DNA from 2 places in the Allobosea sp. PAMC 26642 genome. Region 2 is predicted to be linked to the other one. Evidence: riboswitches for the same ligand, from Rfam matches in the RefSeq annotation. Region 2 holds a riboswitch; the other holds the start of a gene.
The links. A riboswitch is a leader RNA that binds a small molecule or an ion and turns the genes downstream of it on or off. The one in region 2 is predicted to bind thiamine pyrophosphate.

Region 1 (10,342 bases), 1.2 Mb from region 2:
TGACCCTTCTGTTTATCTCCCACGACCTCGCCGTGGTGCGCCATCTCTGCGACCGGGTCGCGATCATGTATCGCGGCCGCATCGTCGAGCAGGGCAGCGCCGCCGAGATCTACGACAACCCGCAGCACGCCTACACGCAAAGGCTGCTCGCCGCCGTGCCGGTGCTGCCGGTGGCGTGAGCATACCGAAACGTCATTGCGAGCGAAGCGAAGCAATCCAGAGCCGCTGTGCTCGACGTCCCCCTGGATTGCTTCGCTGCGCTCGCAATGACGGAGAAACGCGAGCAAGGAGACGACAGCGATGACCGAATCCGAACTTCTCCCCTGGCAATGGCCGGAAGAGACCTGGCGCGCTAAGGTCGATCTCGTGCGGGCCGGTCGCAATCTGAAGCCGACAAGCTGGCCCGGCGGGGCGCGCTGCGCGGTGGCGCTGTCCTTCGACGTCGACCACGAGACCAACGAGTTGCGCGACGGTGGCAAGTCGGTCGGGCGCCTGTCCTGGGGCCAGTACGGCAATCGCGTCGGGATGCCGCGCATTCTCGATCTGATGAAGCGCGAGGACATCAAGGCGAGCTTTTTCGTGCCGGCGGTGACGGCACTGCTCTACCCGGACGAACAGCGCCGCGTCATCGCCGAGGGCCACGAGATCGGCCTGCATGGCTGGATCCACGAGGTCAACACCGCGGTGCCGCCTGCCAATGAGCGCGAGCTGCATCTGCGCGCGGCCGATACGCTGGAAAAGGTGACCGGCGTCAGGGCGGTCGGGATGCGAACGCCATCCTGGGATTTCTCGGAGGTCACGCTGGCGATCGAGCGCGAGCTGGGGCTCCTCTACGATACGTCGCTCTTCGCCGACGACGATCCTTATGAACTGATCGACAAGGGCGAGCCGACCGGCATGGTCGAACTGCCGGTCGAATGGATCCGGGACGACGCGGTCTATTTCAACATGAACCGCTTCCAGGCGCTCAGACCCTATACGGCGCCCGAAGCCGTGCTGGAGATATTCCGCCGCGAGTTCGACGGCGCCTATCGTGACGGCGGGCTGTTCCTGCTGACGATGCACCCGCATGTCATCACCTATCGCTCGCGGTTCTGGCTGCTCGAGGAGCTTGTTCGCCATGCCAAGGCGAAGGGCGATGTCTGGTTCGCCACCCATGCCGAGATCGCGGCCTATGTGAAGGCCCAGGCCGGGCTGTAGCAGGGTCGGAGGGAACACTGCCCGATTTCGGCCGTTTTCGCTTCATGCCGGGTTCAGCACGCAGACGCGCTGATGCCCGTCGCTGAAACGGAAACGGATCTCATGACGCGTACCAAAAGCTGGCTTCTGGTCGGCACCATCCTGCCGGCTCTTGCCCTGTCGCAAAGCGGCTTCGCCCTGCAGCCAGGCGACATTCGACTCGCGCAGGCTCCCGCACCCGCCGACGAGCCGGGCCGTGATCCACGCGAGCGGCAAAGAGGCCCCGCCGGCCAGCAGCGTCCCGACCAGCCGGCTCGCGAGCGCGCCCCCGGAGTGCCCCGTGCGCCCGATCCGCAGCGCCAGCCCGGCGCCGAGCGGCCCATGCCTCCCGCCGTGCCGAACGCCGCCCCGCCCGTCGCTCCCCGCCCGCCCGCCGGCGCAGCGCCTGCGCCGCAGCCGGAACGCACCCCGCCGATGCCGCGCCCGGCCCCGCCCGTCATGGCGCCGGGCTCGCAGGTTCCAGGTGCTCCGGCCGCGCGGCCGGTTCCCGTGCCCCCCGCCAGCGAGGTTCCGGCCGTCCGTCCGACGCCGCCGCGCCCGCCGGGAGCCGATCCGGCACAGCCGCGCCCGGCGCCGGGTATTGCTCCCGTGCCCCCCGCCGCGGCACCCGCACGTCCGATTCCGCCCGTCGCCCCGCAGGCCGCGCCCGCTGCTCCGCAAGCCGCTCCGGTTCCGCCGGTTAATCGGGCGCCGCCTGCGCCGCCCTCCGCCGCGCCGCAGGCAGCACCGGTACCGCCGGCCAACCGCGCACCCGTCGTTCCGCCTGCGCCTCAGACGGCACCGGCGCCCCAAGCTGCTCCTGCACCGCAAGTCGCTCCGGATGCGCAGCGCCAGGCTGTTCCGCCCGGATTGCGGACCGATCCCGCTCCGGGTCAGCCCCCGGCCATCCCGCCGGCGCAGCGTCCGCTTGGCGCTGAGCCCGCGATGCCGCGTCCCGCCGCGCCGATTGTCGCTCCGGACGGTCTGCGCCAAGGCGTGCCCGGCGATGCGCGCCCGCAGCCGGCTCCCGGCCAGCCGCCTGCCGTTCCGCCCGCGCCCGACCGTCAGGGCCGTCGCGGCGGCATCGGTCTGGGCGGCGCGGCCGCGATCGGTCTCGGTGCCGGCGTGCTCGGCGGCATCATGGCGACGCAAGGAGCGGACAGGCTCGACGATGTTCGCAGCCGGCGCGAGGAGCGTCGCGAGGGCGACGTCACCATCATCCGCGAGCCCGGCCGCACGATCATCCGCGACGACGACCGGGTCATCATCCGGCGCGACGAGTCGCAGCGCTTCCGCGAGCTTGGCTATGACGGCCGCACGGAACGCCGCGGCGACGAAAATCGCACGGTCTTCGAGCGTCCGGACGGCACGCGTGTTGTGACGATCACCGACGAGGAGGGTCGGCTGATCCGCCGGACCCGGCAGACGCGCGGCGGCGAGGAGTTCGTCATCATCGACAACACCCGTCGCGACCGGCCCAATGACCGCTTCTCCGACGAGATCGTCGTGCTGGAGCGTCCGCCGTTGGCCATCCCGCGCGACCGCTACGTCGTCGATGCCGACCAGGCCGATGAGCGCCTGATCTACGAGACGATCATCGCGCCGCCGATCGCGCCGATCCCGCGTCGCTATACGCTCGACGAGGTGCGCTATTCGCCCGATCTGAGGGCGCGGATGCGCAGCGTCGATATCGATACGGTGACCTTCGAGACCGCGTCCTGGGATATCGCGCCGGGACAGGTGCAGCGGCTTTCGGTGCTCGCGCAGTCGATCCGGCAGGCGCTGCAGGCCTCGCCCAACGAGGTCTTCCTGGTCGAGGGACACACCGACGCGGTCGGCCCCGACATCGACAATCTGTCGCTGTCGGACCGCCGGGCCCAGTCGGTCGCGGAAATCCTGACCAAGGATTTCGGCGTGCCGCCCGAGAACCTGACGACGCAGGGCTATGGCGAGCAATACCTGAAGGTCGCGACGCAGGAGGCCGCGCGCGAGAACAGGCGCGTGACATTGCGCCGGATCACGCCGCTGCTGGCCGGCCAGAACGCGCCGCAATAGTGGCTGTAAGCCCGGCGCGGCGGTCCTAGGCCGCGCCGGAGCGCATTGTCTTGCTTTCGTTCAGGCTTGGGCAAGGAATTGCGTCTAGGACGGGATCAGTTCGCAGAGTAACCGGAGGTTGTCATGAGCGACGCATTGGCGATTGCGCAAAGCGCGGCCGTGACGCAGGCGACCCTGACCCAGCAGGCTCTGCAGACCGAAATGCTGCGTCAGCAGGCCGGGCAGGACCAGGCGGTGGTCGAACTGCTGCAGCAGAGCGCCGAGCAGGCGAAGGCTTTGCTGCCGGGCGGGCAGGGGCAGGCCGTGGATATTCTGGCCTGAGCGCCACCCGTCATTGCGAGCGAAGCGAGGCAATCCAGACTGGCGCTTTACACCCTCCGGGATTGCTTCGCTTCGCTCGCAATGACGGCTTGATCCCTTGCCTGTTGCGCCCGCAGCTCATCCCGCATAACTTCGTTCCCGTTCCGAGGGGTGCTCGCAAGAGCTGAGACGGCTTCACCGCCGAACCCATCGAACCTGATCCGGGTCATACCGGCGGAGGGACTGGAACGCGGCGCCGGCACCCTTGCGTCCGCATCACAGCGACGAACCGCTTCGACGCCGGATCTCCTGACCCTTGAACCAAGGCGGAGATCCCCATGAACAGCCATACCAAACTTCCTAAAGACATTACCCAGGCCGCGGGCAAATTCGGCGCGCCGACCGGCGTCACCACCGGGCCGATCATCGGCTCGCGCAAGATCTATGTGCCGACGCCGGAAGACCCCGCGATCCGGGTGCCGTTTCGCGAGGTGCAGCTGACCACCGACTCCGAACCGCCGGTGCGGATCTACGATCCCTCCGGGCCGTTCACAGAGACCGACGTTGCGATCGATCTGAATGCCGGCCTGCCGCAGGTCAGGCGCGACTGGCTGAGCCGCCGCGGCTTCGACACGATCCCCGGCCGCATCGTCACCGCCGCTGACAACGGCAACATCTCGGCGGACGCACTGGTCCCGGCCTGCCCGGCAGAGCGCCCGGTGCTGACCGCCCGCGACGGCCAGATGGTGACGCAGTTCGAGTTCGCCCGGGCCGGCATCGTCACGCCCGAGATGATCTATGTCGCCCATCGCGAGAATCTCGGACGCGCCGCGATGCTGGAGGGTGCCCGCGAGCGCCATGCCGATGGCGAGAGTTTTGGCGCGAGCGTGCCGGAGTTCGTCACGCCGGAATTCGTCCGCAGCGAGATCGCGCGCGGCCGCGCCATCATCCCGGCCAACATCAACCATCCCGAACTCGAGCCGATGGCGATCGGCCGCAACTTCCTGGTCAAGATCAACGCCAATATCGGCAACTCCGCCGTGACCTCGGGCGCGGCCGAGGAGGTCGAGAAGCTGGTCTGGGCGATCCGCTGGGGCGCCGATACCGTGATGGACCTGTCCACGGGCCGCAACATCCACAACATCCGCTCCTGGATCCTGCGCAACTCCCCGGTGCCGATCGGCACGGTCCCGATCTACCAGGCGCTGGAGAAGGTCGGCGGCGACCCGGTCAAGCTCGACTGGGAGGTGTTCAAGGATACCCTCATCGAGCAGGCGGAGCAGGGCGTCGACTACTTCACTATCCATGCCGGCGTCCGCCTGCCCTACGTGCCGCTGACGGCATCGCGCGTGACCGGCATCGTCTCGCGCGGTGGCTCGATCATGGCGCGCTGGTGCCTGGCGCATCACAAGGAGAGCTTCCTCTACGAGCGCTTCGACGAGATTTGCGACCTGATGCGCAAATACGATGTCTCGTTCTCGCTCGGCGACGGCCTGCGTCCGGGCTCGATCGCCGACGCCAACGACCGGGCCCAGTTCGCCGAGCTGGAGACGCTGGGCGAACTGACCAAGGTCGCCTGGGACAAGGGCTGCCAGGTGATGATCGAGGGCCCCGGCCATGTGCCGATGCACAAGATCAAGGAGAACATGGACAAGCAGCTGCGCGAATGCGGCGAGGCCCCGTTCTACACGCTGGGACCGCTGACGACCGACATCGCGCCGGGCTACGATCACATCACCTCGGGCATCGGCGCGGCGATGATCGGCTGGTTCGGCTGCTCGATGCTCTGCTACGTCACGCCCAAGGAGCATCTCGGCCTGCCCAATCGCGACGACGTCAAGACCGGCGTGATCACCTACCGGATCGCGGCCCACGCCGCCGACCTCGCAAAAGGCCATCCGGCAGCCAAACTGCGCGACGACGCGGTCAGCCGCGCCCGCTTCGACTTCCGCTGGGAGGATCAGTTCAACCTGGCGCTGGATCCCGATACGGCCCGCGCCTATCACGACGAGACGCTGCCGAAGGACGTGCACAAGGTCGCGCATTTCTGCTCGATGTGCGGGCCGAAATTCTGCTCGATGAAGATCACGCAGGATCTGCGCGCCGAGGTGCTGGCAATGGGCGACAATGAGCGCGCGGCGCTGGAAGGCATGGCGGCCAAGGGGATGGCGGACAAGTCCAGGGAATTCCTCTCGAAGGGCGGCAATCTTTACCTGCCGGCAGCCGAATGAGCATGAGCATGACGACCAACCGCCTCGACGCCGCAGCCGTCGCGGCCATCCTGGGGCGCGTGGCGACGCAGAGGCCGCGCGTGCAGTGCCTGACCAACACCGTAGCGCAGAACATCACCGCCAACATGCTGCTGGCCTTCGGCGCGATCCCGTCCATGGCCATCCATGTCGACGAGGTCGCGGCGATGGCCGATGGTGCCGGCGCGATCCTGATCAACATCGGCACGATCAACGCCGAGAGCGAACTCGCCATCCCCAAGCTGCTGGAGGTGGCGCGCGACAGGGGAAAGCCGCTGGTGTTCGACCCGGTCTTCGTCGAACTTTCGCCCCTGCGCCAGCATGTGGCGCGCGAGGTGCTGCGGCTCAAGGATATCGTGGTGCGCGGCAACGCGACCGAGATGGCCGCGATCGCGCCCGCGATCGAGGCGGCGACCGACCGCAATCTGACGCTGGTCACGACGGGAAAGGTCGACCGGATCGAAGGCGCGGGCGGCTCGTTTTCCGTCGCGCATGGCCACCCGCTGATGACGAAGGTCACCGGCGTCGGCTGCGCGGCGGGCGCGCTGATCGCAGCGGCTTGCGCGGTGGAGAGCGATTTCGCTTTCGCCGCCACGGCCGCGCTCACGGCCTATGGGATCGCCGGCGAGATCGCGGCGGAGCGCTGCCGGGGGCCGGGCTCGTTCGAGATGGAGTTGATCGACGCGGTGGCGGCGATGGACGAAGCGACACTACAGGCGAGAATGGCGGCATGATCCTCGACATCCTCCTCTACGGCATCATCGATCCGCAGATCGCGCAAGGACGGCCGCTCGCCGATCTGGCGCGGGCGGCAGCGCTTGGTGGCGCGACGCTGATCCAGTACCGCGCCAAGGAGGCCTCTACCCGCGAGATGGTCCGCGAGGCCCGGGCGATTCGCGCGGCGCTAGCGGGCACGGCTGTGCCGCTCCTCATCAACGACCGCATCGACGTCGCGCTCGCGGCGGGCGCCGAGGGCGTCCACCTCGGCGCCGACGACATGGACCTCGCTGACGCGCGCCGGCTGCTCGGCGAGGACGCCATCATCGGTGCGACGCTGAAGAATGCCGGCGAACTGCCGTATCTGGCCTCCGCCCGGATCGACTATGCCTGCATCGGCGGGGTGTTTCCGACACAGCACAAGGACAATGCCGGTGCACCGCTCGGTCTCGACGGCTTTTATGCCCTGCGCGATGCGGCGCGCCGGGGGCTGGGAACGCTCCCCATCGGCGCGATCGCCGGGATCACCGCGGCGAATGCGGCGTCGGTTATGGCGGCCGGCGCCGACGGCATCGCCGTCATCGGGTCCATGTTCGGAGGCGACGACGTCACGGCCGCGACGCGCTCCCTGCGGGCGGCGCTCAGGGTTTCGGCAGATCCGGGACGCGGTAGGCCGTCGTCGACTTGATCCGCTCCATGGCGAAGCGTGAGGTGACGTTCTTGAGCGGGATCGTCTCGATAAGCTTCTTGTAGAAGCCGTCATAGGCGGCCATGTCGGCGACCACGACGCGCAGCATGTAGTCGACATCGCCCGCCATCCGGTAGAACTCCATCACCTCGGGCATCGAGGAGACCATCTCGGCGAATTTATCGAGCCATGGGCCGGAATGGTCGGCCGTTTCGATCTGCACGAAGACGGTGAGCCCCAGCCCGATTTTTTCCGGCGCGACCAGTGCGACACGCTTGATGATGACGCCGGACTGCTCGAGCTTCTGGATTCGCTTCCAGCACGGGGTCTGCGAGAGGCCGACCTTGTCGGCCAGTTCGGCGATCGAGATGTTGGCGTCGCCTTGCAGCACCGTCAGGATTTTTCGGTCGATCTGATCCATCTTGCAATCCGTCGATTAGGAGATGAATTATTCTGCCGTCTGCCACTTAGGTAGAATAATTATCTTTTTGAGGTTGCTCTCTTGTTTTCAGATAGAAAATCCTTTTCTCAAACAGTCAAGAGGGCGCGTTTTGGCGCCGCCGCCACGAAGGATTTTATCGATGGACCGCCGCCAGTTCCTGCTCGCCGGCTCTTCGCTTCTCGCAACCGGGACGCTCGCCCCGGCGCGTGCGCAGGCCCCGGTCGCGGCCCGCATCGGCTACATCCCTATCATCGGCACGGCTCCGGTCTTCGTCGCCAACGGCGAGGGCTGGCTGAAGGAGGCCGGTATCGCGCCGACCTTCACGGTGTTCGAATCCGGCCCCAACATGATCGCGGCTTTCGCCTCGGGCACGATCGACTTCTATCTCGCCGGCATCGCGCCGCTGGCGGTGGCGCGCTCGCGCAATGTCGATGTCCGCGTCGTCGCCGCGACCGCGATCGCCGAGAACGTCTTCGTCGCGGCGCCGGCATTGGCGAAGTTCTTCACGCCCGGCACAGCGCCCGCCGCCGCCTTCAAGGCGCATAAGGCTGCCACCGGCAAGGCGGCGCGGCTTGCCACCCAGCCGGCCGGTTCGGTGCCCAACACGGTGCTGCAATACTGGCTCTGGGAGGTCGCCAAGGCCGACAAGGCCGATGTCGAGATCGTCCCCATGGGCATCGACGCGACGCAGCAGGCGGTACTCGCCGCCGCGGTCGAGGGCGCGATCGTGCGCGAGCCGGCGCTGACCATCGTCCAGACCCGCAATCCCGGCATCAAGCTGATCGCCGGCGGACAGGAGCTGTTTCCGGGTCAGCCGGGCACCGTCCTTGCCGCCTCGGGCGCCTTCGTCACCAGGAACCCCGAAGCCGTCCAGAAGATCGTCGACAGCCTGGTACGTGCCGCCGCGCTGATCGCCAAGGAGCCGGACCGGGCGGCGCCGCATATCGGCGCCGCGCTCGGCAAGGGCATCGTCGATCCGGGCCTGATCCGGCAGGCGCTGACATCGCCGGCGTCGACCTTCGAGATCGATCCGCGCAAGATCATTGAGCCGTCGCGGGCGATGCAGACCTATCAGGTCAAGCTCGGTTCGCTCGAGAAGGAATTGCCGTTCGACGGATTGTTCGAGACGCAGTACTACGAGCGCGCGATCAAGGCGGGCGGCTAGCATTCGGCCTTTGAGCGGAAACCCGCCGTCATTCCGGGCGCAGCGAAGCGGAGACCCGGAATCCATCGTATAGAGCCGACTGTGCCTTATGGTGGATTCCGGATCGGCGCGGCTTCGCCGCTGGTCCGGAATGACGGCGGTATGATTTTGAGGCCAGAGTGAGTTGACTGCGCATTCCCTCCGGGCTCCGGCCCTCGCCTGTCTCGGCCTTGTCGCCTTCCTGCTGCTGTGGGAGGCGATACCTTTTTTCGGCATCGTCAATCCGGCTTTCCTGCCGGGGCCGAGCGTGCTTCCGAAGGCGTTCTGGCGTGAGGTCACCTCGGGCGCTTGGCTCACCGCAATCCTCGGCTCGCTCGGGCATTACTTCACCGGCCTGATCGTCGGCTCGGTGCTCGGTGCAGGCCTCGGCGTGCTGGTCGGCATGTCGCGCATCGCCGAGGAGGCGACGGCCTGGGTGGTGCGAGTGCTCCGGCCGATCCCCGGCCTCGCCTGGGTGCCCTTCGCCATCATCTGGTTCGGCGTGAACCCGTCGGCTGCGGTGTTCATCATCGCGATCGGCGTGTTCTGGATCGTCTTCTTCGCGGCCCAGGGCGCGATCCGCGGCGTCGACCGCGACCTGATCGAGGTGGCGGACGCCTTCGGCTTCCGCTCGCCCTGGCAGCGGCTGACCAAGATCCTGCTGCCCGCCGCCATGCCCGGCATTCTCGTGGGAGTACGCACGGCGCTGGGACAGGCCTGGATGGCGGTGGTCGCGGCCGAAATCTTCGGCGTCGCCGGCGTCGGCCAGCGCATGATGCAGGCATCGAGCCTGCTCGCGACCGATATCGTCGTGGTCTACATGCTGACCATGGCCGGGCTTTACGGCTTCCTCGACACGCTGTTCGTGGCGTTCCAGAAATGGGTGCTGCGATGGAAAGCGTGATCGAGAAGACCGTGATCGAGATTCTGGGCCTGTCGCTGACCTTCACGCGCGATGGCGAGCAGACCGAAGTGCTGCGCAAGCTCGACCTGCAGGTGGCGCGCGGCGAGTTCCTAGCGATCGTCGGGCCGTCCGGTGTCGGCAAGTCGACGCTGCTGCGGGTGATCGCGGGACTGGCGCAGCCGAGCGGCGGCGAGGTCGTGATCAACGCGGACGATTCGACGCGCCGGCCGGTCGCGCTGGTCTTCCAGGATTCGCGCCTGCTGCCCTGGCGCAAGGTCGTCTCGAATGTCGGCTTCGGACTCGAAGGGCAGATGACGCGCGCCGAGCGGCTGGCCAGGGCGCATGAGATGCTCGATCTCGTCGGACTGGCACCGCAAGCGCAGCGCTGGCCGCATCAGCTCTCGGGCGGGCAGCGCCAGCGCGTCTCGCTGGCCCGCGCGCTGGCGGTCGATCCCGAAATCCTGCTGATGGACGAGCCTTTTTCGGCGCTTGACGCGCTGACGCGCGAGACTTTGCAGGATGAGCTGATCCGGGTCTGGCAGCGGACCGGAAAGACGGTGCTGTTCGTCACCCACGACATCGACGA
Region 2 (10,342 bases):
AGCCGATCAGCGCGGCCTTTGCCGTGGTGTAGTCGTGATAGGGAATCGAGGGGCGCGCCACGAGATCGCTGGCGAGGTTGACGATGCTGCCGCGGCTGCGCCTGCGCATCAGCGGCAATGCGGCCTGGCAGATTGTGTAGGCGGCCTTCACCGAACCGTCGATCTGGGTCTGATAGGCCGACCATGGCGTTTCCCAGAAGCGCTGGCGATCGTCGGGATCGAAGACATAGGGCGCGAAGGCGTTGTTCACGACGGCGTCGAGCCGGCCGATCTCGTCGCCGATGCGCGCCATCATCACGCCGACCTGAGCTTCGGAGGTCACATCGGCCGCCACGGCCAGCGCCTGCCCGCCGAGAGCCCCGCAAGCCTCGACCACCTCGTTGGCTGCGGCCTCGTTGCGCAGGTAGTTGACGACCACGAAGGCGCCCTCGGCTGCGAAGGCCTTTGCGATTGCAGCGCCGATGCCCCGGCTTGCGCCCGTGACCAGGACGGATCTGTCCCTGAACTTCATGATGCCAGTTCGCCTTATGGGATCAGGTCGGTCTTGACGACCTGTGCCATGTCGAGCGGCCTTGCGATCAGGCCGAGCTTGGCGAAGGCGTCGGCTCCCTGCTGCATGACATGGTCGTCGAAATGGCCGAGGCCCTTGCTCGCGGTGGTGGCGGATACGCTCGAGAGATTGCGCAGCTTGATGATTTCGAGGTTGAGGGCCTCGTCGCGGCCGTTAATGGCGCGCTCGACGGCGATCTTGGCGGCGGCCTGCGGCTCGGCGATCATCCAGGCGGCGCTGTCGCGATAGGCGGCGAGGAAGCGCTTCAGCACATCCTTCTTCGCCTCATAGGTCGCCTGGGTGACGACGAAGATGTCGCTGGGCAGATTGAGATGGTCCTTGACCTCGATCACGTCGACCTCGGGCAGGCCCTTCATGCGGCCGACGAGGAGGCCTGTATCGGTGGCGGCCGTGGCGTCGACCTGGCCCTGGATCAGCGGGGCGAAGTTCAGCAGGCCGGTGACCTCGATCGTCACGTCGGCCTCGGTCAGGCCGACCTGGTTGAGCAGCACCTGCAGGTTCTGGCGCGTGCCGCTCGACAGGCTATAGACGCCGATCCGCTTGCCCTTGAGGTCGGCCGGGCCCCTGATGCCCTTGGATTTCGGCGCGACCACGTTGAAGACGTTCTGCGGATAGATGTTGTAGATCGCGACCAGCTTCTCGCCCTTGTCGAGCGCGAGGTAGAAGGCGGCCGGGTCGGTGAAGGCGATGTCGGCCTTGCCCGTCAACATGGTCTGGATGGCGGAGCCGCCGCCCGTTCCGGGCACATAGTCCAGCGCGATGCCCTGCTTTTTGAAGAAGCCCTTGTCGGGCTCGGCCAGCAGATTCGTGATCTCGCTGATCGGCTGGCTCCAGCCCGCGACGGTCACCTTGTCGAGCGTCTGCGCCGATGCGGACACGAGGCTGGCCGCTCCGGCCAGGCCGGCGAGGGCCAATGCGAACAGGGTGCGACGACGATAGGATGCGGTCATGACGAGCCTTTCAGATGATGGCGCAACAGCACGCCTTCGAGGGCGAGTGCGGCTTGATAGAACGACATTCCCAGCAGGGTGATCACGATGAAGAGCGCAAACATCAGGCTCGAATCCATCACGCTCTGGGCCGCGATAATCGAGGCTCCCAGCCCCGCCCGGCCGCCGATGAATTCGCCGACGACCGCGCCGACCAGCGCGAGGACGACGGCCACGCGAAGCCCTGCCAGAATGACCGGCAGCGCGCTCGGCAGCTTGAGGCGCCAGAGCGTCTGAAAGCGCGTGGCGCCGAGCATCCGGAACAGTTCGCGCCGCGCCGGGTCGGTTTGGGCGAGCCCGGTGACGATGTTTTCCATCAGGGGAAAGAAGCAGATCAGCGCCGTAATCACGACGGTCGAGGTCATGCCGAAGCCGAACCAGATGATGAAGAGCGGCCCGAGCGCGAGCTTGGGCACGACCTGGCTCGCGACGATGTAGGGATGAAGCAGGCGGCGCAGGACAGCGACCTCGGCGAGTACGATCCCGGCGAGCAGCCCGATCGCGCAGCCGAGCGCCAGCCCGAGCGTCATCTCGGTCGCGGTGATGCGCAGATGCGGCCAGAGCCGCCCGCTGGCGATCTCCGACCATAGCGTCGCCAGCACGCTCGATGGCGTCGGGACGATCAGGGAGGGCACGCCCGCGAGGCGGCAATAGAGTTCCCAGCCACCGAGCAGGGCGAGCAAGAGAAGGGCAGAGCAGAGCCGGGCGATCATGCTGCTGCGTCCATCGCCTGCCGCAACTCCCGGCAGAGCGCGTTGAAGGGCTGGCCGTAGCGCAGATCGCGTCCGCGCGGGCGGGGCAGGTCGATCGTCAGCTGATGGTGGAGCCGCCCGGCCGCCATGACGGCGACGCGATCGCCAAGATAGACCGCCTCCGCAATGTCGTGCGTGACGAAAAGCGCGGTCATGCTGTGCTCGGCGCAGAGCGCGAGCAGGTCGTCCTGCAACTCCTCGCGGGTCAGCGCATCGAGCGCGGCGAAGGGCTCGTCGAGCAGCAGCAGGGCTGGATCGGCGACGAGCGCGCGCGCGACCGCCACGCGGCTCTGCTGCCCGCCGGACAGCTCGTGCGGGTAACGGGCCGCCAGACCCTCCAGCGAAACGCGCGCCAGCAGGTCTAACGCCTTGTCATGGTCTTGCGGGCGCAGCCGTCGTTTCAGCGAGATCGGCAGCAGGACGTTGTCGAGTACGGTAAGCCAATCAAGCAGGGTCGATGACTGGAAGACGAAGCCGATGCGGGGGCCCGGGCCACGCAGGACGAGGCCGTCGATACGCACGTCGCCCTCGTCGGGCAGGAGCAGCCCGGCAGCGAGCTTCAGCAGGGTCGTCTTGCCGCAACCACTGCGCCCGACCAGACAATGGACGGCGCCGCGGGGGATCGTCCAATCGACGCCATCGACCGTTGCGGGCTCCGCTCCATGCGAGAAGCTGACTCGCTCGATCGCGACGAAGCTCTCCGAGGCTTCAATCGACATAAGGGGCAAATCCCTCGGCCGCCGCCTCGGCGGACTGCTCAATCTCCGTCATGGTAACGAGGTCGAGCAGGTTGAAGCGACCGTCGTGATGCCAGCCGGCCTCCGGCGAGGTCATAGCGCCGAACGCCGCAATGCGGGTGACCCCGGCCTGTCCCAGCAGGTTCGCGAGGTGGAAGAGCTCTTCGGGGGCGGCGGCCACGCCGGCGGTCTGCAGAAAGCGGCGATGCGGCGCGACCAGCGCAACGGCCTCGGCCAGGGTATCGACCGCGACAATCTTGATCGTGCGGCCGAGAGCACTTGGCGACAGGGCTTCAGGCCCGTCGACGCAAACCACGGCCCAGTCGTCGGCCGGATCGCCAAGCAGTTCGCGGGCGCCGGCGAGCACGCGAAGTTCCTCTGCATTTCGCCATAACGCGACGCCACTTGCCTCCGCGATCGACAGTGGGCCGCGGGGATGCTTTCGCGAGATGCTGGCCAGCTCATGCGCGACATAGGCCGCAAACTCGCGTGGCGAAACGCGGCCCCCGCGTTCGACGAACAGCATCTGGGGCGAATAGCAGCCCTGCTGATCGTAGCTCATCACGTCATGGGCGGCGCGGCGCGCCAGCTCTCCGGCCTTGCGCGTGTCGAGGGCCGTCCGCGAGACTAGGCCGAAGCCGATCTTGTGTCCGTGCGGCAGGAAGCGCGTCGTGACGGGCACGCGCTCTCGCATCGCAGAGAGCGCGTCGTTCCCGCCATAGGCAACGATCACGTCGGCTTGCGCGAACCATGCGCGCTCCTGAGCCTCGTCGCCGCCCTTCCACCAGATCACGGCGAGGCACTCGCCCAGCCTGGGGTCGATCTCGGCCAGCAGCTTTGCGAACCAGCCGGCCATCAGCGGCTCGGCGCTGGGCAGCTTGCCGATGGTTCCGGCCTTGACCAGCAGGCCGGAGATCAGGCTCCACAGCGGCAGGCCGGGCACATTGCCGGCCCAGACATGCAGCAGGAGTTCGGGTCCGTAGGCCTTCGCGAAGCCACCCTTGGGGCGCGGCTGGAATTCGTCGAGGATCGGCGGATCGGCGAAATCCTCCGCCAAGAAGCGCTTAAGCTGAGGCTGGCGGAAGGTCTTCAGGTAGCCGGTCAGTCCGAGCCGGACCATCTCGGGATCGTATCCGGTGACGATCGGCAACAGCCGTTCGGCCTTGCGGCGCAGGGGGTGGGCGCGATCGAGCAGCTGCGCGATCGCCTCGTCGATGACGGCGACGATCTGGGTGACGCTTAGTGTCGCGAGATAGGCGCGCGCATTGGCGCGGATGCGCGCGGCGAGTGCCTCGCCCTGTTCGGGCGTCAGCATCGGCACGCTGACATCCACGCTCTCGCCCCGCGCGCCGAAGCTCAGCGTCCGCCAGGCCACGTCGCCCACTGAGAGCCCCGGCAGATGGCCTGCGACCTCGTTCACCGCCTAGCCCCGCGCGGCCCTGAGGAATTCCTCGACCGCAAGGGAACAGCCTTTCGAATCGGCGCCATCGACGCGGCCGAGAAGTTGGAAGCCGCCCGGCACGACGACGCCGGCATCTTCCGTGAGGATCGCGGACACCGAATTGAAATGGGCGAGGTCGTGATGCACCAGGACGCCGGTCGCGCCCTCCGCCACGTCCTGCCCCGTGAGCGGATCGACCACCCGGCTGCGGATCCAGTGCGGTCCCGATTTCACCGGCGGGCAGGCCTCGTTGCCGCTGTCGTAGAACTGGGTGCTGAGCTCGGTCATGCCGTACATGTTGATGCACAGGCTACGCGGCACGCCGAGCGTCTCCGAAAGGGAGTCATAGAAATCGTCGGCGCCGACCTCGCGCGACTGGCCCTTGAAGCCGCCGGTATCGAGGATGCGGCTGCCGTCCGGGAGACGAAAGCTGCGTCCCTGACGGCGCAACTCGTCGATCAGATGCACGAAACTGTAGCTCGCGCCGAGCAGGGCATAGGGTTCGCCGGAGGCTTCCGCCTGAGCCAGGGCCGCCATAAGCCGGTCCATATCGAGGCCGGCGTCGCCGATCATGACGGCGCTGTCAGGCATTCCGAACTCGCGCAGCGCCAGCGCCAGATAATGCGCCAGGGACGAATTCGGCATCGCCACTTCGTCGGGAAACAGGATGCCCATGCGGATGCGCTCCTGCCCCCGCATGAAGCGCTGCCGGAAATTCAGGATCATCGAGAGGTCGTAGACCGCAAGCGTCGGGTGATAGCTGCGGCCCCTGACGGCCCTGGTGGTGCCGCTGGTCATGAAGACATGCGGGATGTCGTTCGCCGGCCTGCAGCTCAGTGTCAAATCCTTGAAGGCGGTGATCGGGACGGCCGGGATGTCGCGCCAGTGCCGGACAGTCAGCGTGGTCCGGCCCCGCTGGATCGCGAACCGGCGATAGGGCTGGTTATGCTCGAACTGGTAGGCGAAGACCGACAGCGCCAGCCGGTCGAAATCCTCTTCCGTGGTATCCTGCCGTTGCAGGAACGCCAGCAAGGCCTCGATGATCGTCGCTTCGGTCACGGCCGTCAGTCCACCTTCGCACATGCGCCGCCGCAGCCCCGACGAGGCCGAACGACAGCGGTCGGTCCACCAACCCGCGCAAAGATGGAAATGGGGCGTCGCAACGCCCGATGTCCCGCATCCCTACGCCGGTATGAACCGGATCAGGTTCGGAGGGTCACCGCGTTGTCCGGACAGCGTCCGGGCCGGCGGAATCTCAGCCTCCTAGCGAGGCCCCCCTGGGAACAGAGTCAGGATGAGGTGTGCTTCACCCAGATGTCAAGAATGAACGAACTCGTCAGCCCATCTCAAGTCAGGTCAAAGCACCGCTCGCCACTGGTGACTGTTCCAATAGAGCTGCGCGAAAGGATGCGTGCCACAAGACTGAAGCTGAAAGCGCCGGGCTTGCCGGCTGAGCGACTTTGGCCGGCGCGCATGCTGGCAAGCACGCCTAGAATACAGGCTTTGGATCCGTCTCGAACTCCCGCTTGGCATCTTTCTCGCGGACAGGCTCGGCCTTCTCGGGACGCGGATCGATGTAAGCTTGACCGACATGTCGCTCACCGCAGCCTGGGGCGACCTGATCTTGTCGACTTCGTCCGACGAAAGCTTGTTTCCCTGACCGTCTCGCATGGCGACCTCCCGGTTGCCCCCCAGCAGCACAACGATCGTATCCACCGCGTGTTCCGGCAGCCGAGCCTGAAAGCGCAAGCGATCGATGAACTTGCAGGCCACGTTCTACGCGTGGCGTCATCCGCCCGGTTGCGGCGCGGGCATCAGAAGCGACGCTGCTGGCAGAGGAGAATTCACGAAGTTCGATCCAGTCGATGCAAAGATCGACTTTTATCGTGCCGGTTAAAAAATCCCCGTGATCGCCCTGAGGTCCTCGGCAAGACCGGGCGTACAGCACAGGATCGGATTGCCGGTCCTGATCCCGTCGCCAGCAAAAAAATCATTGACCGCCGCACCGGCCTCAGAGGCGATGACGATGCCCGCCGCCACGTCCCAGGCGTTGATGTGGAGTTCGCCATAGCCGTCGGTACGTCCATTGGCGACATGGCAGATGCCGAGCGCGCCCGAGCCCGATCGCTTGATCGAGGCGCCCGCCGCATAGCCGCGTTCGATCGTGGCGAGGTAATTCGCGGCCGGAATGCGCGTCGACCAGCCGAGTTCGACATAGGCGCGGGTGATGTCGCTGCCGCCCGACACCCGGATCGGCTGGCCGTTCATGGTCGCGCCCCGGCCGCGCCGGCCGACATAGACCTCGTCGAGCGCGGGCGCCGCGATGATGCCGATCTCGGGCACGCCTTTCAACAGGAAGCCGATCGAGATGCACCAGTTGCGGTCGCCGCGGGCGAAATTCGAGGTGCCATCGATCGGGTCGATGATCCAGACCGCGTCTGAGGCCTCGCCGCCGCCCTCCTCGCCGATCACGGCATCGGCCGGGAACAGCACGGAGAGCCGCTGGCGCAGGAACTCCTCCACCGCGCCGTCGGCGACGGTCAGCCAGTCCTGCGCGCCCTTCATCGTGATGCCGAGGCTGTCGCGCTTGTTGAAATAGTCGAACGCCATGACGCTTGCCTCGGCGACGAGGCCGAGCACGGCGTATTGGCGCAGGTCGAGTTCGGCCGGGGTCATGGTCAGATCGTCTCCAGCGCGACGGCGACGGGCTTGCCCGTTCGGAAGGACTCGGTGGCCGCATCGGCGAGGATCTGGGCCCTGAGGCCATCTCGGCCCGAGGGCGTCGGCGCCTTGCCCCCTGTGCAAGCCGTGACGAAGGCGTCGAGTTCGGCGCGATAGGCGGCGGCATAGCGCTCGAGGAAGAAGTTCTGCACCGGATCGGCGCGGAAGCCCTGCCCCGTCGCGCTCTCGACCGTGGTCTCGTGGATGTTGCCGGCGCGCAGCATGCCCTTCGAGCCGTGGACCTCGATGCGCTGGTCGTAGCCATACGTCGCGCGGCGCGAATTCGAGATCTGGGCGATCCGGCCCGATGCCGTCTTCATCAGCACCGCTGCGGTGTCGACGTCGCCGGCTTCGCCGATCGCCGGATCGACCAGGGCCGAACCCAGCGCGAAAACCTCGATCGGCTCCTCGGCCAGAAGGAAACGGGCCATGTCGAAATCATGGATCATCATGTCGCGGAAGAGCCCGCCGGAGCGCGCAACGTATTCGACCGGCGGCGGCGAGGGATCGCGCGAGATCACGCTGACGATCTCGATCGCGCCGGCCTCGCCCGCCCGCAGGCGGCTTTCAAGGGCGGCGAAATTCGGATCGAAGCGGCGGTTGAAGCCGATCATCAGCGGCTTGCCGGATGTCTCCACGATGGCGAGGCAGCGGCGGATGCGGCCGGCGTCGAGATCGACCGGTTTTTCGCAGAAGACCGCCTTTCCGGCCGAGACGGCGGCCTCGATCAGGTCGGCATGGGTGTCGGTCGGCGTGCAGATCAGGACGGCGTCGATCGAGGCGTCGGCCAGGATGGCCTCAGCGGTCGCAACCTTCGCGCCCGTGGCGGCCGCCAGCGAGGCTGCGGCCTCCTGAGAGGCGTCGGCCACCGCAACCAGAGTAGAATCGGCGCGCGCGGCGACGTTCATCCCGTGAATCCGGCCGATCCGCCCGGCGCCCAGCAATCCAAATCGCATCGTCGTCTTCTGTCCTGTCGTCATGGTCGAAAAGAGAGCCTCGGCATCAGTCATGTGCTCCGAGGATCGACTGGTCGAAATCGATATTGGCACCCGTCATCAGGCCGGATTCGGCCGAAGCGAGATAGGCCACCGCCTTGGCGACCTCGCGCGGATCGAGCAGGCGTCCGAAGGGCTGCTTGCCTTGGGCCTCTTCGAGCCAGCCATCCTGCGCGCCATGCCGCTTGCGCATGATCGCGTCCTCGCCCGGCGTCGCCATCCAGCCGATATTGAGGCCGTTGACGCGGATGCGGTGCGCGAGCAGCCCATAGGCCGCGTTCTTCGTCAGCGCCGCCAGCGCGGCTTTCGAGACGCTGTAGGCCGACAGGAAAGGCTGGCCGCCATGGGCCGACATCGACTGGATGTTGACGATCGCGCCTTCGATCGACAGGCGGCGCATCGCTTCGGCTGCATCCTGGATCAGGAAGAAAGGCGCACGCAGATTGACCGCCATGATGCGCTCGTAAAGGTCCGGCGAGGTATCGAAGATCGAGCCTCGGTCGGTGTCGCCTGCGGCGTTGACGAGAATGTCGATGCGGCCAAAGCTCGCTTCCGTAAAGGGCACGATCGCCCGGACCGATTCGAGATCGGCGAGGTCGGCGGCATGGAAGCGGGCGTCGCAGGTGGCGCTGCGAAGCGAGGCTGCGACCGCCTCGCCGCGCTCGCGGTTGCGGCCGGTCAGCAGCAGGCCGCCGAGGCCTCGGCTCGCGAATTCGCGTGCAATGGCTTCGCCCAGTCCCTGGCTGCCGCCGGTCACGATGGCGGTCTTGCCGGTCAGGTCTCTGGCAAAGCCTTCGCTGGCCACCTTGCGTCACGCTCCCACTGCATAATTTTGATACGAATGGATTGTTTTATTCTCCGATTGGAATATTCATTCCATCCATCCGCAGCCGAAGTCAAGGTTGCTCCTGCCGGAATGCTTCATGCCAGTTGCGCCCCTCCCCGTCGCATCAAAAACCGTTTCAGAGCCCGATTTCGACGGCTTCGTCACGCTTTTGCGCGAGCGCAGGGCGCGATTGCCGAAGCGGCTGAAGCAGGTCGCCGACCATGCGCTGGCCCATCTCGACGACATGGCTTTCGGCTCAACGGCGCAGATCGCCGAGAAGGCTGGCGTGCAGGCATCGACCCTGGTCCGTTTCGCGCAGGCGCTCGACTATTCCGGTTTCAGCGAGTTGCAGGAGGTCTTTCGGGCACGACTGCGGCGACAGGCCGTCGATCACCGTGAGCGCCTGGCGGCGTTGCGTGCCGGCGAGGCGGGCGAAGGCGGCTCCGCCAAACTGCTGGAAGGCTTCATCGCCGCTGGCGAGGCATCGCTTGGCCAATTGCGAGCGACGATCGACGGCGAACGGCTCGATGCGGCGGTGACGCTGCTGGCCGGTGCGCGCACCATCGTGCTCATCGGCTCGCGGCGGATGTTCCCGGTCGTCTCCTATCTCGCCTATGCCTTCGGCAAGCTCGGCATCCGTGCCGTGCTAGTCGATCAGATCGCGGGCCTCGGCCCAGAACAGGCCGCGATCGCCGCTCTCGACGACGTCGTGCTGGCGGTAAGCTGCGCGCCTTACGCACCGGCCACCGTCGAGATCGCGGCAGCCGCACATCGCCGGGGCGTGCCGGTACTGGCGCTGACCGACAGCGCACTCAGCCCACTCGCCGAGAACTGCACGCACTGGCTGGAGGTTGCGGAGGCCGATTACGGCGCCTTCCGCTCCATGGCCGCGACCTTCGCGCTGGCCATGACTCTCGCCGTCGCGACAGCCGAGACATCAGGCGTTTCCGCCGCTCCCGACCTCGCCGGATGAAGGCCGAAACGCGCATGTCGACCTCCCTCGCTCCTGCTCTGGACGTGATCGCCATCGGCCGATCTTCGGTCGATCTCTACGGCCAGCAGATCGGCGGCCGGCTCGAGGATATGGGCTCCTTCGTCAAGGCTGTCGGCGGCTGCCCGACCAACATCGCCATCGGCACGGCGCGGCTCGGCCTGCAATCGGCGGTGATCACCCGCGTCGGTGACGAGCAGATGGGGCGCTTCATCCTCGAACAGCTTGCGCGAGAGGGCGTCGAAACGAAGGGCGTCGTCACCGACCCGACGCGCCTGACCGCGCTGGTGATCCTGGGCGTGCGCGACGAAAAGACCTT

Region 1: another riboswitch for thiamine pyrophosphate. It lies ahead of thiC (phosphomethylpyrimidine synthase ThiC); the one in region 2 lies ahead of AXW83_RS25610 (LuxE/PaaK family acyltransferase).

What each region holds. Positions count from the first base shown of each region.
Region 1 covers NZ_CP014301.1:4,119,753-4,130,094, forward strand. The annotation lists gene AXW83_RS19850 (dipeptide ABC transporter ATP-binding protein) at 1-179, shown strand, start outside; gene AXW83_RS19855 (polysaccharide deacetylase family protein) at 301-1,200, shown strand; gene AXW83_RS28095 (OmpA family protein) at 1,303-3,273, shown strand; gene AXW83_RS19870 (hypothetical protein) at 3,397-3,594, shown strand; TPP riboswitch at 3,731-3,834, shown strand; gene thiC (phosphomethylpyrimidine synthase ThiC) at 3,912-5,804, shown strand; gene AXW83_RS19880 (hydroxyethylthiazole kinase) at 5,813-6,556, shown strand; gene thiE (thiamine phosphate synthase) at 6,553-7,227, shown strand; gene AXW83_RS19890 (Lrp/AsnC family transcriptional regulator) at 7,181-7,648, opposite strand; gene AXW83_RS19895 (ABC transporter substrate-binding protein) at 7,809-8,834, shown strand; gene AXW83_RS19900 (ABC transporter permease) at 8,998-9,756, shown strand; gene AXW83_RS19905 (ABC transporter ATP-binding protein) at 9,732-10,342, shown strand, end outside.
Region 2 covers NZ_CP014301.1:5,351,987-5,362,328, reverse strand. The annotation lists gene AXW83_RS25635 (SDR family oxidoreductase) at 1-511, opposite strand, end outside; gene AXW83_RS25630 (ABC transporter substrate-binding protein) at 526-1,521, opposite strand; gene AXW83_RS25625 (ABC transporter permease) at 1,518-2,273, opposite strand; gene AXW83_RS25620 (ABC transporter ATP-binding protein) at 2,270-3,031, opposite strand; gene AXW83_RS25615 (acyl-CoA reductase) at 3,021-4,469, opposite strand; gene AXW83_RS25610 (LuxE/PaaK family acyltransferase) at 4,473-5,549, opposite strand; TPP riboswitch at 5,652-5,779, opposite strand; gene AXW83_RS25600 (inositol monophosphatase family protein) at 6,384-7,166, opposite strand; gene iolG (inositol 2-dehydrogenase) at 7,169-8,167, opposite strand; gene AXW83_RS25590 (SDR family oxidoreductase) at 8,214-9,011, opposite strand; gene AXW83_RS25585 (MurR/RpiR family transcriptional regulator) at 9,130-10,005, shown strand; gene AXW83_RS25580 (bifunctional 5-dehydro-2-deoxygluconokinase/5-dehydro-2-deoxyphosphogluconate aldolase) at 10,020-10,342, shown strand, end outside.